Regions from separate parts of the Methylophilus sp. DMC14 genome, predicted to be linked through region 1. Evidence: riboswitches for the same ligand, from Rfam matches in the RefSeq annotation. Region 1 holds a riboswitch; the other holds the start of a gene.
What was found. Region 1 has a riboswitch for cobalamin ahead of nrdA (class 1a ribonucleoside-diphosphate reductase subunit alpha). Riboswitches for the same ligand answer to the same signal wherever they lie in the genome.

Region 1 (3,125 bases):
TTGGATTGCTTGACCGAGACCAGGCCACGCGGTGGCTCAATGCCGTTGGTGGCATTGGCAATCTGGCTGGAAGTCTCGGAAGGCATCAGCGCCGTCAGCGTGGAATTGCGCAAGCCATCTTTCTGGATTTCCTTGCGCAGGCTTTCCCAATCCAGACGCAGCGGCTCGTTGCACACGGCATCCAGGTCTTTTTTGTAGGTATCAATCGGCAAAATGCCTTTGGCATAAGTGGTCTCGTTAAACGCACCACACGCGCCAAACTCGCGAGACAGTTGTACGGACGCTTTTAGCAGATAGTACTGAATCGCCTCAAAGGTACGGTGGGTCAGGCCCAGCGCAGCATCGTCAGTATAGCTGGTGCCGTTTTTGGCCAGGTAATAGGCATAATTGATCACGCCCACGCCCAATGAACGGCGCTTATTGGTGGCGTTGAGCGCGGCTTTGACTGGGTAATCCTGGTATTCGAGCAAGGCATCTAATGCACGAACCACGAGGTCGGCCAGACCTTCGAGCTCGTCCAGCGATTCCAGCGCGCCCAGGTTAAATGCTGACAGGGTACACAGCGCAATTTCGCCTTCGGTGTCGTTGATGTCATTGAGTGGCTTGGTCGGCAGTGCGATTTCCATACACAGGTTGGACTGGCGCACCGGTGCAACGGCCGGATCAAACGGGCTATGTGTGTTGCAATGGTCCACGTTCTGGATGTAGATACGGCCGGTACCGGCGCGCTCTTGCATCATGAGCGAGAACAAGTCTACTGCAGGCAAGCTGCGCTTGCGGATGCTGTCATCGGCTTCGTACTGGGTGTAGAGGCGCTCAAAGGTATCCTGATCGGCAAAGAACGCGTCATACAGACCGGGCACATCATGCGGCGAGAACAAGGTGATCTGTTCACCTTTGATCAGGCGCTGGTACATGAGGCGGTTGATCTGCACGCCGTAGTCGAGGTGGCGCACGCGGTTTTCTTCCACGCCGCGGTTGTTTTTGAGGACCAGCAGGGATTCAACCTCAAGGTGCCACAATGGGTAGAACAACGTCGCCGCCCCGCCGCGCACGCCGCCCTGTGAGCAGGATTTGACCGCAGACTGGAACAACTTGTAGAACGGCAGGCAGCCGGTGTGCTGTGCTTCACCACCACGGATTTCACTGCCCAGCGCACGGATACGGCCCGCGTTGACGCCGATACCGGCGCGCTGCGACACATACTTCACAATCGCGCTGGAGGTGGCGTTGATACTGTCCAGGCTGTCGTCACACTCAATCAGCACGCAAGAGCTGAACTGGCGTGTCGGCGTCCGCACGCCAGACATAATTGGCGTCGGCAGTGAGATCTTGAAGGTAGACACCGCATCATAAAAACGCTTGATGTAATCGAGGCGTGCCTGGCCCTTGTAGTTGGCAAACAGGCTCATCGCCACCAGAATGTAAAGGAACTGCGGGCTCTCGTAGATCTTTTTGGTGACGCGGTTTTGTACCAGATATTTGCCCTCAAGCTGCTTGACAGCGGCGTAAGAGAAATTCATATCGCGCCAGTGGTCCAGATAGCCATTCAGCGTATCAAACTCTTCGCGGCTGTAATCCTTGAGCAGGTGCGGATCGTATTTGCCCAGCGCGGTCAGGTTGGTCACATGGTCAAACAAATGCGGTGGCTCAAACTGGCCATAAGCAATTTTGCGCAGGTGAAAAATATTCAGGCGTGCAGCCAGGTACTGGTAATCCGGGGTTTCTTCCGAAATCAGGTCGGCAGCAGATTTGATGATGGTTTCATGGATATCGTCGGTGCGGATACCATCATAAAACTGGATATGGGAGCGCAATTCAACTTGTGACACCGAGACATTATTGAGGCCTTGTGCGGCCCAATCAATGACGCGATGAATCTTGTCGAGGTTAATCGGTTCCTTGCGGCCATCACGTTTAGTGGCTTGCATGGATTCGTATTGTGTCATGGTGGCTCCCAGTGCTGGCGGCGGAAGGGACACGGCACTGGCTGCGGGGCGCATTTTTTCTGGCGATAGCCTGCCCGTTGTCGAGCAATCAAAGAAAAAACCTGCACCCGTTTAAAGACCAGACTTGCAATCAGTACAGGACTCACTGCATCTGCCGAGGACACCCCGCCTCAAACGTTAACAAGAAAAAATCACGGCAGGTCTCCTGGCTCTCAGGTCATGATTGTTTGCCTTGGCCTTCCCGAATCGCTTCAGTGGCACGCAAAGCAGCAAACAACTCGCTGATTACAGTTGCGGGGGCAGCTCTGGCTTGACAATGGCCATCGCCATCGCGCACCAGATTCCCTTTTAAAGACAGGCACTGATCAGTGCCCGTATACCGTATGGACGTGACTATAAATCAATATATATGCATTTTCAACACACAAAAACACAATATATTGTTATGAGACACTAAGTGATTGTTTTGCCTGAATATATTTTTTCAGACACCCGAACGGTGCCATTTTTTGCGTTGCAGTGTTTCAATCACTCGACTCGATTGGCGCTTTCGACTCCAGATCAGCACGCCCGTGACTGTCACCAGCACCAGTGACAAGCCAGTGCAACAGACAAAGATGCGGTAGGGCATGCCAAACACCTGCCCCATATGCAAGGCACCCAGCCAGTTGCTAAAGGTGTTCCCGGACTGGTCTTGCGTCGGCAGCCAGTGGCCTTTGATTTCACCGGTATAGGCATCTATCGCAATGGCTGTATTGCCCCGGTCCTGCCGCAAATCGGCCGAGCTATGCACAAAATACTGGTACACGCCGCGCTCGCGATCCAGACGCAAACGGTCTTCATAATCAATCTGCAGGTGATGATTTTTTGCAAAGCCTTGCATGGCTTGCTGCGCCAACTGGTGAGCCTGCGGCCAGGGCATGGGCAGGCTGGTCAGCGGTTGCGGCAATTTGGGGATGCTGCGCCAGGACAAATCAAACGGCATCAGCTTGGTCATGATGGGCAGATAGACCTGCTCGCGCAGGTTGAACATGACGCTGGACCAGGCAAAGACCAGCAACACGCTGCACAGCCAGAGCCCGACTGCACGGTGCAGGTCAAAGTTGATACGCGTGGTCGAAGCTTGCCATTTGACCAGCCAGGCCGGTTTCCAGCGTTGCCAGTAACTGCTTTTGG
Region 2 (3,125 bases), on a different contig from region 1:
CTCGGTGACTGAACGGTGAGGTTGCCAGATAGTTGCCATTGATCGTCCAGCATGGCACTGGCTTCCATGGTGATGCCTTGAATGACCACTTTCCCAGCATTGACAGGGCAGAATCCGGCAAACGAACATCCGGAAGTGGCAGGGCCAACGTTCTGAATCAAGTCGCGAATGTGATTTTCAAATACAGTCATTTTGGCTTGAATCTCTGTACTTTGATAACGTAGGCTCGTTTCGAAGTTATCAGATTTTTCTGGTTTTAGTGATGGGTCACCAAAGCTTGGAAAATACAATTGATTAAAGGTAGGGGCTCTAAAAGCAGAGCCATATTGCGCAGTGATTTTCCATGCGGGTGAAAATGTATAACCATAACCCACCCCACCTGTGACGTAGTTACCATATTGGCTGTTATGGTCTTCACGCACCGAGAGCTGTGTGCTGTGTGCAGCATGGTTGCCCACAAAACTCATCAGAAAGCCGTCATCGTTGCGTGTTCTATTAATAATACTTGGAACACCATTGGACAAAGTGTCTACCTCTTGTTCAAGTCTATCGTAGGCAAACGTCAAGGTTCCAACATTGAGTGAGTAGTCATGTTGCCAGGTGATCTGAGTCTGCTTGGAATCAAACCTGCTGTTGCTAGTGGCACTATTCAGGCTAAACGAACGCTCACGGCCTACGCCATATTTCAAGGTGCTATTCCAATGCTCAGTCACCCGGTTTTTGAGGGTTGTACCATAAGCTTGTTGGTGCGTGGTTGAGTAGTTATTGTATCCATTGTCAAAGTGATTCAGCCCATCAGACTCCATGAGGTGGACATCGAGGCTGTGCCCTTCAGCAAACTCGAGAGTTGCATAAGCTGAACCACTTAAATTACGGTAACCGTCTCGATCGCGATCAATCGCCAACGGGGGGTGTTTCTTTGCAGATATGCCATGCGTGTCATAGCTATTTACTTGCCCGCCAAATTGAAGGGCACGAAAACGGCTGCCAAATCCTGCGCTACCCGTGTAGGTATCATAACTACCCGTGCCAACACTGCCAAAAAACCTTGATTGATCAGTCTTTTCCCGGCGAGTAAAAATTTGAATCACGCCGCCAATGGCATCTGCACCATATAAACTTGAAGCAGGGCCTCGCAAGATTTCTATTCTGTCTATTAGAGCGAGTGGTAGATTTTCAATCGCGGTTGTACCTAATGTGACAGAGTTGATGCGTAAGCCATCCACTAAAATCACGACTTGTTCCGGATTAGTCCCCCGTAAAAAGACGCTACTTGCAGTCCCGATGCCACCACTGGTTGAAATTTGTAAGCCCGGTTGCAGTCTGAGTAAGTCGGGTAGAGAGCTGCCTTTTAAGCGATCTATTTCATCGCGAGTAATGATCGTAATATCCCCAGTAGCCGTTTTAGTAGAAACAGGAACTCTGGCAGCTGTGACGCTAATTTCATCCAAAGCCAGTGAAGCAACCTCATTCGTGTTTTGTAAAAATACTTCTTGTGCTTGAGCAAGCGCAGGAGAGAGGGCGATGAGTCCCAAAATAATTCTTTTATTCATGATTGTTTCCGATAGTGCATGCAACCCCGCATGCGGGACATAAAATGGAAACGCAAGGTGGATAGGCCAATACAAAACCAAAGGCCTAAGTAGACGTTTAAGAATCTTAGAATGTCATTTTCTGAAACCGTCACCCCGCGGTATTTCCATGCTTAATTTAAGTTGCTAGGCCGGTCTCCGGGCTGGCAAGTTTTGGTCTATCGCCTTCCCAAGTTTTTACTCAGTGGCGTGTGGATAGACCCGCACTTGCTTACCGTTGCGGGGGCAGCACAGGCATTGCGAACGAGGTTCGCGCACCTGTTTCCCAGTTTCACCCTTGTCTGCAAGAACGCAGACGCAGGCACCTGACAACTGTTCGGCATTCTAGTCTAAAGCAGTGACTTTGACCAGTTGCATGGTGTCTTGCGAGGGGCTTCAAATTCTTAATTTACTTTGAAAAAATGCGCTTAGCTATTGACCACACTCGTTTTTTTAAAAGATAATGGGCTGATGGATGCCGATTTGAAAAGTCTTGAAGAGCGTGTGACGAAGCTGATTGCTTTGTGCAGCCAGCTGCGTGACGAAAACGTGGAGTTACGTCAGGAGGTCACGCGTTTGCATCAGGAGTCACAATCTCTAAAGCTGAACATGACGCAAGCCAGTGTGCAGCTGGAGCGCTTGTTGTCGGCATTGCCTGAGGAAGGTCGTTAGTCATGGCCAAGCAGCCGATTGATATCGAGATCATGGGCCGCGCGTTTAGCGTGACCTGTACCGACGAAGAGCGCGACAGTTTATTGCAAGCGGTGGGTTACCTTGATGGTAAAATGCGCGAAATTCGTGATGTGGGCAAGATGGTGAGTGTGGAGCGCATTGCGATCATGGCCGCGCTGAACATTACCCATGAGTTGTTGAATACGCGTAGCGGCGGAGTTGATGTGGGCGATGTGAAAAAGCGCATTTCTACCATGCAGCAGCAGATCGATGATGTTTTGTCCGGCCAGCACAAATTATTGTAATCCGCTTCATTTCACAAAATTTTAACCGTCATTAGTATTAAATGACGTATCATAAAAGTGGTGTGCTAAGGCGTTGCCTGAGTCCAAAATTCCTTGAACTAGTCTTTGTTATAGGTTTCGGCTCATCAGGTGCGGTGCGATCGCACTAAGTTGGGCGGTCTTTTAAGACGCCCTTGGCGTGCGAACCTAATGTACCTTAGGCTGTTACCACCTGAACTTTTTTGGTTCAGGATTAGCGGCTCAGGTAACCCCTTAGCACATCCCCTCTCGTACCTTTGTCTTGTTATCTCAAGGCGTGGTATTTCAGGTCCGCCAGGCTAATGATTTCCAGGCAGTTTTCGTGGCAAGACTCCAGAATCACTGGCGGCGCATAACCCGCTTCACTGGCTTCCAGCCATCTTCTCGCACACAGGCACCACCGATCACCAGCCTTGAGCCCGGGAAATGCATAGTCTGGTCTGGGGGTGGACAAGTCATTGCCTTGCGCTTGCGAAAACGCCAGAAACTCATCTGTCATTTCTGCGCAGACGGTATGTTTACCTAAATCTTCCGGGTGGTGACTGCAACAACCATCGCG

Region 2: it holds a riboswitch for cobalamin, as region 1 does, so the genes downstream of both, ACT53C_RS02050 (TonB-dependent receptor domain-containing protein) here and nrdA (class 1a ribonucleoside-diphosphate reductase subunit alpha) in region 1, are expected to answer to the same signal.

Annotation. Positions count from the first base shown of each region.
Region 1 is NZ_JBQUZA010000005.1:232,958-236,082, forward strand. Features, by position in the region: gene nrdA (class 1a ribonucleoside-diphosphate reductase subunit alpha) at 1-1,949, opposite strand, end outside; cobalamin riboswitch at 2,128-2,348, opposite strand; gene ACT53C_RS11755 (PepSY-associated TM helix domain-containing protein) at 2,434-3,125, opposite strand, start outside.
Region 2 is NZ_JBQUZA010000001.1:391,966-395,090, reverse strand. Features, by position in the region: gene ACT53C_RS02050 (TonB-dependent receptor domain-containing protein) at 1-1,553, opposite strand, end outside; cobalamin riboswitch at 1,705-1,916, opposite strand; gene ACT53C_RS02045 (hypothetical protein) at 2,007-2,243, shown strand; gene ACT53C_RS02040 (cell division protein ZapA) at 2,246-2,548, shown strand; gene ACT53C_RS02035 (DUF2237 family protein) at 2,832-3,125, opposite strand, start outside.